2 regions of the Lysinibacillus sp. NPDC093197 genome follow, and region 2 is predicted to be linked to the other one. Evidence: riboswitches for the same ligand, from Rfam matches in the RefSeq annotation. Region 2 holds a riboswitch; the other holds the start of a gene.
The links. A riboswitch is a leader RNA that binds a small molecule or an ion and turns the genes downstream of it on or off. The one in region 2 is predicted to bind FMN.
Positions count from the first base shown of each region.

Region 1: another riboswitch for FMN. It lies ahead of ACIP9G_RS09495 (ECF transporter S component); the one in region 2 lies ahead of ribE (riboflavin synthase).

Region 1 covers NZ_JBIVOH010000002.1:733,823-739,829, forward strand. Annotated here, with positions in the region: partial or broken gene ACIP9G_RS09490 (recombinase family protein) at 1-591, opposite strand, end outside; gene ACIP9G_RS09495 (ECF transporter S component) at 860-1,447, opposite strand; FMN riboswitch at 1,675-1,871, opposite strand; gene ACIP9G_RS09500 (RNA polymerase subunit sigma) at 2,168-3,466, opposite strand; gene sigX (RNA polymerase sigma factor SigX) at 3,463-3,996, opposite strand; gene ACIP9G_RS09510 (ATP-binding protein) at 4,180-5,955, opposite strand; gene ACIP9G_RS09515 (response regulator transcription factor) at 5,948-6,007, opposite strand, start outside.
Region 2 covers NZ_JBIVOH010000002.1:412,105-418,111, forward strand. Annotated here, with positions in the region: gene ribH (6,7-dimethyl-8-ribityllumazine synthase) at 1-437, opposite strand, end outside; gene ribB (3,4-dihydroxy-2-butanone-4-phosphate synthase) at 455-1,084, opposite strand; gene ribE (riboflavin synthase) at 1,142-1,780, opposite strand; FMN riboswitch at 1,937-2,062, opposite strand; FMN riboswitch at 2,184-2,309, opposite strand; gene uvrA (excinuclease ABC subunit UvrA) at 2,657-5,161, opposite strand; gene ACIP9G_RS07945 (MDR family MFS transporter) at 5,230-6,007, opposite strand, start outside.

The DNA.
Region 1 (6,007 bases), 320 kb from region 2:
TTTTTCAATTTTAATATTTCAGCAAACCGCCACTTATTTCTTTATCTTTCAATACCTGATAATTTGTTTCTATGTCTGTACGTTGCTGCTTACTAAGCGTATCAAGGTTTAATTGTGGTCTACCTAGATGCTTACCTTGTTTCTTTGCTTCTGCAATACCTTCTGCTTGTCGTTTGAGTAGCTTTTGTCGTTCTTAGTCTGAAGCATATGAAAGCAATGAGAGAAACTGATCTTCCATTAACTTATCCTTTCGCCCATCCCATCCCTTTAAATTTACGACTATCAAATAGTGTTTCATTTTCCAATACAACTATATTTGCATTAATTTCTCTAATAATATGCTTCCACTCTTTAGTAATTTCATCATAGTTACGTCCTAGACAATCCAATGCATCTATATAAACTAAATAGCCTTCACGAATAACTTGTTTTAAAGCTTGATAAAATGGTCTATTAAAGTCCTTACCGCTCGCTTTATCAATGAATGTGTCTCTCTCTGCTATATCAAGTGCTTGCATATTTATTAATTGTCGTTCAATGTTTCGCTCCGTAGTTGATATTTCGAATGTAACCGAATGTCTTTGTATTCATCTTATCCAACCCCTTTAATTACCATTTTTTACATTTATAAATCATCGATAACTTTGTCTGTCAATGGCACGGTTTCCTGCTTTTTGTTCTTTCCGTATGAGAGAACATTGTATAGCCATCTAATGTATTTTGCTTAAATTCTGTAACTCTTTTTCTGAAAGGAAATCTGAAATTGCAAATTTAATCAACAAAAAACACCTCCATAGACATAACAGTCCAGAAGGTGTCATTACTTGAACACTATCCTAAATCATACTTTTTTTCCATATTATTTTGATAAATACATTGTACGTTGTTGTTCAATCCATCTACGCATCGTTGTGAACAGTAACACCATGATAGCTGTTAATAGAACACCTTTTACGATATTAAACGGCAAAATACCTGCAATAATCATTTTATATAATGAATCGCCAACTACTGGCTCCATACCTAAGAAATAAGTGTACATCGGTAAAAATACTGCGTAATTTAAAAAGCTCATCCCTACTGCCATAACGATCGTTCCTGTCGCCAAACCTCCGACAAGACCCGCAATTGTTTTAAAACGGTTAAAAACAAATGATACTGGTAAAATAAATAATATACCTGTCACAAAGTTTGCAATATGTCCAACCGGAACCCCTGTAGGCGTACCCGAGAAAATCCAATCCAGTATATTTTTAAATAGTTCTACTAAAATACCCGCAACTGGACCCATTGTGATAGCTGCAAGTAAAGCTGGCATATCACTGAAATCCACCTCTAAAAATGCTGGGAACGGCGGAATCGGGAAATTAAAAAGCATTAATAAAAACGAAATACTACTTAGCATACCAATCGTAATAAACGATTGCAGTTTGATATTTTTCTTCATTGAAAACTCTCTCCTCTTTGCTGATTCAATCTTGCAAGAAGAAAGGTTACGACGTAATCGATTGTTTTTTCACGAAAAAACCCTTATGCACATCAGCATAAGGGAGAAAAGGCATGATTAAATAACGCCATTACTAGCTATTTTTTGTGCATACAGTGTAATTAGTAGACACACTGAAAAAAACGCTCGCACATAGCTTAATTCGTAACAACGAATGACGATCGTACCTTCATCTTCTCCCATCCAGACTATACTGTCGGCCTTGGAATCGCACCAAGTCAGCCATGCAAAAAAAACTTTGCACAGGTCGCGGGCTGAAGAGCCATTTAGTAAATCATGCGAGCTAATGTAGTTTAGTACAACACTAGCGATTTACAACTCTATTACCGCCGGTCGGGATTTTCACCCTGCCCCGAAGATGAATCAATATTATTTTATAAATTAACTATAATGTTTTATCACATAAAAGTAAATACTTCTGCTTAAAAAATTCCGATTAAATTTGTATGTTTTAATGAATGCTTCTATAAAAGGGCCATTTGATTTTCGAGTTCAGGTAATTCGAATTCAGCCATGAACGACGAATTCCGCGTTTTAGCACTGTGATTCCGCGTTTCAACAGCCGGATTCCGCGCTTCAGCACCCGATTTCCGCGTTTTCTCCATCAGACAACTCATACAAAAAAACAGCTACCTCATAAAAGATAGCTGTTTTTCTTTGTTACTGCATTGTTTGTTTATTTGCACCTACAGGTATCGGTAAAAAATTTGTTAAATCAAAGCCTTCCCAACTATCCTGTACGACGTTATCTAAGCGTAGCTTTTTATCAAAGCTTGAAGCTGTCAGCATCATGGCCTCGATTAATTGCGTTGCCCGCACAGCATCCATTGTCATTAAATCCAGCGGTGCGTCAAAGGTGATGACAACACCACTCTCTTCTTCTTTCACTGTGTACGTTACATTTTCAGGGATGACAGGTACATAAATATCATCTTTTTTATCACGCATTGCGATAAGTGCCTCTGTAACAGTAGGATATGTTTGGTGGAAGTCTGGCGATAAATATTCAGTACCATTTTCTTCTGTATATAAATAATAGTTGTAATGATTATCTTTCGTTAACTGTATAGGCTCACTTGGCTCACCAACCTGCGAAAATTCATAAGGAGTACCATCTGCATTTTTTAACGCAATCGCTTTATATTCAGAGTCGGAAAAAGTATCTTTTAACGAGCTTAAATATTTTGTTACGGAAGCTGAAGCTACATCGTAATCATTTTTTTTAGGTAAGACGTGAACTAGCGTCTCACCCTCTTCCTTCAACTCACCTTTGTATGGATGATAATTAGCAAAACCAAGTGCTTCCTCATCAATTTGTGGTGCGTATTTTTCATACATTTGTAGAGTTGTCGGCTTTTTCTTTCCAAAATCAGCCGTTAATTTTTCGTTCGGGATTACATAGGTCATTGGTATGCTATCAGCATTGCCACCTGGTAAGCCGATTCTAAATACTACTGCATTTGCTAAATCGTCTTCGTAAACTGATGTCCGAAGCGATAGCATTCGTGCATGTTCGGCACCGATATTCGCTTTCATCACACCATCTGCATTTTCATTTTCTTGTATAGCTCGATCCTCTTGCATCGTAGAAAAATTTTCAGGAGGGGCATTTGCCTCATCCTTAACTGGATTATTATTTGTTAAAAACACGTACCCTGCTATTGATAGTACAAAAACAGCTGCAATACTACTAAAAATAGGTAACTTACTCTTTTTACGCTTTTGCATCGGCTTGATGCTTTCATTCTCATGAGCAGCAATAGACTGCTCTTGCTCTTCAAGCACTTTTGAATCTGTTGGTTGTTGCATTGCTTCTTGAAGATGTATATTATCTTGCAGACGTGAATCTGCTAGCAATCGTTTCAACACTTCTTCTTTCGAACGGTTATCAGTCAGCTTCGGGGCATTCTTCAACATTTGTTCTAGTTGTTCATCGTCGTCAAATTGTTTATGAGTCATTGCCTTTTCGCCTCCTGTTCCCTAACCTGTTGTAGCTGTTGCCTTAAAAATTTAATGGCTCGATGTTGCGTCGTCTTAACCTTTGCTTCTGTCCAATCAAGTATTTGCGCTGTTTCAGCAATCGATAAATCTTGGAAAAAGCGCATAATAATCACCATTTTTTGATCCCCTGTACAATTTTCAAGTGCAGACTCTATTTGCATTAATTCATCACTGGCCTGTAGCATATCTTCCGGTGATGGTGTGGTTGAATGTAGTTGTTCCGTTTCCCAGTCAAAAAAATCGAGCGAATGTTTTTTCCGCACTGCCTGCTTTCTAAAATGATCTATTGCGACATTTTTAGCAATAGCAAAAAGCCATGTTTTTTCACTGCTATTTCCTGCGAATTGTTCATACGATCGCAGAACACGAACGTACACCTCATGTGATAAATCCTCAGCAAGTGTACGATTTTTCACTAGATAAATAAGAAACTGGAACACGTCTTGATGGTATGAATCGTATAATCGATGGAACACGGAGTCATTCAAAGCACTCCACCCCCGTTCTCATAGTATTTGTCGTCTAACGCTCGCACAAGTTACATCTTAATTAATGATTTTTTGCTCAAAATTTCGCTATGTGCCATTCCCTGCACTAAAACTACATACAATCAGCTAACAGACTTTGGCATTAAGTTTTCGAATCAATGGGCTTCTAACGGACAATGTTAGTTAGTCGAAGGGTAAATAGAAAGTAAAGGTTGTTCCTTCTTTTAATACACTATCGACCATAATATTTCCAGAATGTGCCTTTACAATGTTTCGAGCAATAGCAAGCCCTAAACCTGTTCCCCCTTTAGAACGTGTACGCGCTTTATCAGCCTTGTAAAAACGCTCAAAAACATATGGTAAATCTTCCTGTGGAATACCATGTCCTGTATCCTGAACAGAGATTTTAGCAAATGTCGGTTCCTTCTCTACTTTCACAAAGACAGAACCTTCATCTGTATGACGCAGTGCATTATCAACTAAGTTCGTTAACACTTGTTCAATACGATCCTCATCCATGCTTATGACCGCATCTTCCTCAAACTCACTATTAAATAGGAGCTGTACATGCTTCTCTTTTGCTACTTGTGCAAATTTTTGCGTAATGCGCTCAAATGTCGCATTAATCGGTACTTCATCTTTGTATAATGTCATATGTCCAGATTCCATCCGTGCTAAATCCAATAAATCTGTAACTAAACGTCCCATACGCTTTGATTCATCATAAATAATTTTAGTAATCTCATTGCGCTCTTCTTGATCTTGTATAAAATCATCATCCATTAGCGCTTCTGAGTAGCCCTGAAGCATTGAAATAGGTGTCCGTAGCTCATGTGATACATTGGCAATAAAGTCTGAGCGAAGCTTTTCTAGACGATGCTGTTCTGTCATATCACGGATAACAGCAACAGCTCCTCGTATCAATTCCCCACTATAGAGCGGGCTAATCGTAAATGTATAATAATTTCCATCCATCTCAATTTCTTCTTCCAGCTTATCTTCAAACATTAATACATGATCAAGCATATGATATAGTTCAGGTGGAATAGGCTTTGCACTTTGCGAGCCTTTATTGACAAACCATTTTTGCATTAAGCGTTCCGCAGGTGGATTGCTGAGTAAAATAGTACGATCACGATTAAACGTTATAACAGCATCAGTCATAGAAGTTAAAATATTGGATAATTGCTCATTTTCTTGATTGATTACCTCTAGATTGTGCTTTAACTGGCGCCCCATTTGGTTGAATGCAACCGCAAGCTGTCCAATTTCATCGTTTTGCGTTGTCGGCATTTTTGCCTCGAAATTACCTTTTGCAATTTCAAATGCTAGCTCGCGCATTTTTCGTAGCGGTGAAGTAATACGTGATGAAAGGAAAAATGCAAAGAATGTCGTTAACACAAAGGCAATGAATGCCGCTAAAAAGACAATTTTCGTAGTCTCTTTGGACGTTTTATGTAACGCATCTGGACTTTGGTAAATAAATACAGCACCATGCACTTCATTTTCTACGTTTAGTGGGAAACCTAACACGACATACGATTCCATTTTTTCTTTATCAGTCGACGATGGCATCATCATTTCCTTAATGATCGGATCATCTGATTTGAAAACTTCATGGAATGCTTTATTCGCTAAAATTGCGCCTTGAATTTCTTTTTTGTTAACGCCTTCCTGCATCGCAAATGTTACTTCTAGATGATTAATGGCGATAAGCGCATTTGTACCATCAGGTAAAATATCTGTTAATAGTTGCGAAGTCGATTCGGCTGTTTCATTGTCATCCACTATACTCGCTATTGTTGCAGCCGTTTGACGCAACGAAATCTCGGCTTGCTGCATATGATAGTTTTGAAGGAATTCGAGCATTAAAACCGTGAAAACAAATAATACAAATGAAACGAGAAGCAATATGGTTACCCATAGCTTCCCGACAACACTGTTCCATATTCTATTCATTGACAACCTCAAATTTGTAACCAACGCCCCAAACAGTGACAATCATTTTTGC
Region 2 (6,007 bases):
TCAATAGCTGATATTGCTGCGTCATAACCTTTATTACCAGATTTTGTCCCAGCGCGTTCAATTGCCTGCTCAATATTTTCAGTTGTGACAACACCAAAAATAACTGGTATGTTAGTTGTAAGTGAAACGTTAGCTATGCCTTTTGCTGATTCGTTACAAACATAATCATAATGTGTTGTAGAGCCACGAATAACTGTGCCAAGACCAATAATGGCATCATATTTTTTTGTTTCCGCTAGCTGTTTTGCAATAAATGGAATTTCAAATGCACCTGGTACCCACGCAACATCAATTAAATCCTCGTCTACACCATGACGTTTTAGCCCATCCATTGCACCGCTTAATAATTTACTAGTAATAAATTCATTAAATCGACCAACTACTACCGCTATTTTTAAATCATTGCCAATTAATTGTGCTTCAAATGTTTTCCCCATAAATTGATTCTCCTCTTTTACACTGTAAGTGAATTTTTTCCTTGTATTTGTTGACGACGATAGGCTGCTAATGCATCAATCGAAATCATTTTTAATTTGTGTTTTTCCGCATATTTGACTAAGTCATCAAAGCGAAGCATTTCACCATCATCCCCCATGATTTCACAAATAACACCAGCTTGTATGCTTCGGCAAAGCCTTGCTAAATCGATAGTTGCCTCCGTATGCCCTCTACGTTCTAAAACACCATTTTCCTTTGCTATAAGGGGAAATACATGCCCAGGTCTACGAAAATCAGTTGCTTGCGCTTGTGACTCTAGCATTTTTCGAATTGTCAACGCACGTTCAAAGGCGCTAATGCCTGTTTTTGTATCTTTGTAATCAATACTTACAGTAAATGCCGTTTGGTGATGATCTGTATTATTTATGACCATTGGATGCAACGCTAATTGTTGTGCAAGCTGCTGTGAAATCGGCGTACAAATAAGCCCTCTTCCATATGTGGCCATAAAGTTTATCGTTTCTGGTGACATGAACTCTGCAAGGGCAAGTAAATCCCCTTCATTTTCACGGTCTTCATCATCCACGACAACAATCATTTTGCCTTGTTTTAAATCTGCAATTGCTTCTTCAATTGAATGTAGCAAATTGCCACCTCCTAATAAACTTTAATTTACTGTACATTCTTTACTTTCAAAGACAGGTTAAAACCCATGCTTCGCTAAGTAATCTTTTGTAATGGTCGGTGATTGCTGACCACGCTGTAGCTGGTGCATAATGTATTTACCAACTAAATCGGTCTCAATATTGACTGGTGATCCAACATTTTTTGTCCCTAATACGGTTTCCTTGTATGTGTGTGGAATAAGCGATACGGTGACGCTGTTTTTTGCCACATGGAAGAGCGTTAAACTCGTTCCATCAATTGTGATTGAACTTTTAGGAATACAATAGCTAGTTAATTCCTCTGAAAGTTCTATATCGATGTATACTGCATTGGCCATTGGACGTTTGCGTAATATTTTTCCCACTCCATCAACATGCCCTGAAACAAAATGACCACCAAAACGTCCATTCGCAGGCATTGCACGCTCTAAATTTACTGCATTACCAACCGTGAGTTGCTGCAAATTTGTCGCTTTCACTGTTTCAGGCATTACGTCCATTGTCAGTTCCTGCTCATTATATTGTGTTACTGTCAAACACACGCCATTGACAGCTATACTATCTCCTAGCTGCACGTCCGATACTATCTTTGGCGAAATAACAGTTATTTTCATACTTTGTCTATCGTTTTGCAAGGTTTTTACTGTACCAACATCCTCAATAATACCTGTAAACATTTTTTCACCTACTTTCTACTTTTTAAATTTTGACCTGTAATTGCTTAAACAAGACAAACAAAAAACCCCATATAAAAATGGGGTTTGGGAGTTCTAATTCATAAGACGTCACTAAATAAACCTAATGGGAATAAATTTTCCAAAGGCTACCATCTCATCGTTCTTCTCCCATCCAGACTATAACTGTCGGTTTTGGATTTGCACCAAATCAGCTTGCGCTCACGGACTTTGAATTGCTTCATCACCGCCGATTGGGAATTTCACCCTACCCCGAAGAACAGATACCTATTAAATTTTTAACTAAATAAAAAAACTCCCCAACGAAGGCGATGGGAAGTAGTTTTGAATATAAGCGTAGCCAAATAGACCTTTTAAAGTCATATGAATTTAAAAAGCTTACACATCTACCCTTCTCCCATCCAGACTGTAACTGTCGGTTTTGGATTTGCACCAAATCAGCTTGCGCTCACGGACTTTGAATTACTTCATCACCGCCGATTGGGAATTTCACCCTACCCTGAAGGATATGTTTATTTAGTTACTTCATACGATAACATTATTTTAATACATTATCCACTTAAAATTTTTTAATGGCTATTTTGTGCAGTTTAATTGCCTTGGCACAATCCACATGTGCAAATTAAAGCAACCAGCTAATAATTGAGCGTATGAATAAGGAGCAAGGGACTTTGGGGATAATTTAAAATAGTAACGTTTGCATGGACTTTTGAATGGTTCATAAATAAATAAATAAATAAATAAATACGCTCTTTTAGTAGAAAGATGTACAGTAACCTTCATCTTAACTAAAAGAGCGTATTCTTTTTAATTTTCCACTTTTTGGTATTTTTCTAAAGTGCCGTTTGTTAAATGTAATTAGAACGCTTCGGCGAGTACTTCTTTCAGAAACATCCCCGTATAGGAATCCGATACTTTTACCACTTGCTCTGGCGTTCCTTCAGCTACAAGCTTACCACCTGCGGCTCCTCCTTCAGGTCCAATATCGATAACCCAGTCAGATTCACGGATTAATTCTAGACTATGTTCGACGACGATAACGGTATTTCCGGCACAGACAAGTCTGTTTAATAAAGCATGTAACAATTTAATATCAGATGGATGAAGACCTGTCGTAGGTTCGTCCAATAAATAAAGCGTGTGGTTTTTGGATGCTTTACTTAATTCGTTTGCCAGCCTAATACGCTGTCCTTCACCGCCAGATAAAGTTTTGACCGATTGCCCCCATTGAAGATAACCCAACCCAACCTCACATAGCATTTCAATCATGCGAGAAATCTTTGTTTCCGATTTCAAAATTGGTAAGCTCTCCTCCACAGACATATTTAGCAAATCTGAAATGGAGTATCCTTCATATTTAACTTGCAACACTTCGTCAGTAAATCTTTTCCCTTTGCAGTTTGTACATGTCACTTCTATATCTGCTAGGAAATCCATATCTACTGATAATACCCCTAAACCTTGGCATGTTTCACATCGTCCACCCGCAGAGTTAAATGAGAAATGCTTTGAAGTTAATTCTCTTTCTTTTGCTTCTGGCAATCCTGCAAACAATTTGCGGAGGTGAGTAAAGACATCCGTATAAGTAGCGACATTAGAACGCTGTACTCTTCCCATTGGCGATTGGTCAAAGATAACGATATTTTCGATATGCTCTAACCCACTAATTTCCTTACATCCTATTTGGGCAAGGTTTTTCGATTTTCCTTGTGCAAGAATGTCAAAAACAAGCGTAGATTTCCCCGAACCTGAAACGCCTGTTACTGACACAAGACACCCCAATGGAATAAAAGCAGTAGGGATGTCGACATTTCGAAGTTTTGCTTGTTGAATCGTGATATGCTGTCCATTTCCCTCTCTACGAACTCGAACAGGAGAAGGGGAGCATTCTTCTACCAAATAAGCTCCAGTCACTGATTGCTCATTTGACATTAAATCATCCAGACTGCCTTCACCTACAACAGTACCACCATGTATTCCCGCACCAGGACCGATATCAATGATATGATCTGCCGCTCGCATCATCTCAACATCATGCTCGATAACTAGTACAGTATTACCTAAATCACGTAATTCCTGAAGCACTCGAATGAGACCTGCTGTATCCTTTGCATGAAGACCGGTTGTCGGTTCATCCAAAATATACAGAACGCCAGTTAAAGCTGAACCTAATATGGTAGCAAGTCGTAGACGTTGTGTTTCCCCACCAGACAATGATACCGTCTGACGGTTCAATGAAAGGTAACCAAGTCCAACATCGATAAGCCGCTGAAGTGTTGTTAACATATCCTCGATAATAGGCACCAATAAATGATGACTTGCTTTAGGTAACGCCGTTTGCAAGCTATTCGTCCATTTGAATACATCTTCAAGCGACCACTCAGATACGTCCGAAATTGTTGCATCCGCTACCTTTACTTGACGAACTTCTTTCTTTAAGCGTGCACCAAGGCAATCTGGGCAAAGTTGTTCATGAAAGAAACTTCCTTCTTTTTCTTTAGCCCCTGATTCTCCCTCTTTCTCCTTATATCGTCTCCATAAGCTCGGTATGACTCCTTCAAACTTTGTTCCTGAGACCGGTTTACTATTTGGATAGTGACGTTTAAATTCCTCGCTCTCGACGCCATAATATAATAAATCTCGCTGAACATCATCGTAATCTTTTAATGGTAGATCAAGATCAAATTCAAATCCATAATGCTTTCCTGCTGCCACTAAAATACGCATTTGAATGTCACGATGGACCCCCTTTAGTGAAGCTACGCCACCGTCGCGTAAGCTGAGCTCAGGATTAAACACCATCGCCTCATTTATGCTCGCCACATGACCAAGGCCACTACAAGTTTCACAAGCACCTTCTGGCTTGTTAAATGAAAAATGTAGCATGCCTAATTTCGCTTGCTGTTCATGACAATTAGGACAACTAATTATTTGATTGTCTATTTCTTCATCCTCTTCTACGAACTCTTCTGTTGGTTCAAAAGAAGCAGGAATACTCATATTACATGAAGTACAAACTTGTTCCCCAAGTCTGGCAAAGATAAATCGGATATACTTATAAATTTCTGTTACTGTTCCTACCGTTGAACGTGGATTTCGATTTGTCACATGCTGCCCGACGCTAATTGACGGTGACAGCCCACGAATAAACTCAACCTTTGGCTTGCTAATCGCATTAGCCATCATTCCCATAGAATCTAAATACTGTCTCTGGCATTCCCGCTGAAGTGTATCCATAGCTAACGTTGATTTCCCTGAGCCAGAAGGTCCAGTCAGTACTACTAGCTTATATTTAGGTATGGAAAGCGACACTTTCTTCAAATTATTTTCCCAAGCACCTTTAATAAAAATGGTCTCTTTCATCATTATCCTCCTGAACATAGTACGACTTACTAGTATCATCAATAGCTTAAATTCTTACGATATTTTATTTAATTTTCCTTGTTGTCTTTTTCAGCTGAAACAATCACTCGAGAGTTCCCCATCATGAAAACGAAAATGGCTGCAATAACAATAGGAATGAGTGCAAGAAGAAACACATGTGTCACAGAGTTAGACATAGCATTCACAATAATATCAAGAATATTTGCAGGGATATTTTCGCGTACACTAGGTTCAAAAATTTCTCTCATATCGCCAACATCAAACATTGCAGAATTTGATCCTTGCCCCATATTTTTGAAACCTTCTGTTAGCTTACTAGTAAATACATTGTTTTGAATTGTGCCAAAGATTGTAATGCCCATCGTCATACCTAGCGTACGAAGAAACGAATTTGTTGAATTTGCAGTACCGCGATAACGAGCATCTAAATTATGCTGTGAAGCTGTCGGTAATAATGAGAAAGAGAAGCCCATGCCAAAGCCTACGAGAATCATATACAGCGTAAGAAGTATTCGAGCCGTATCTGGCGTAAGTGTGCTTAGTAAAAACATACCTGCAAAATAAGATATTACTGAAATAACCATTAAGTTTCGATAGCTCATTTTCGTTAAGAAAATACCGCCAAAAGCACTTCCTGCAACAGACCCCAACATCATTGGCATCAAAATTAGCCCTGCATTCGTTGCGGAAGCACCATATACAGCTTGCACATAAATTGGTATATATACTGTTAAAATAATAAAAGTACCACCATATAAGAACGCTAACATTTGCGAAGAGGCAAATAATCGACGTTTAAATAAGAAGAAAGGAAGTATTGGTTCT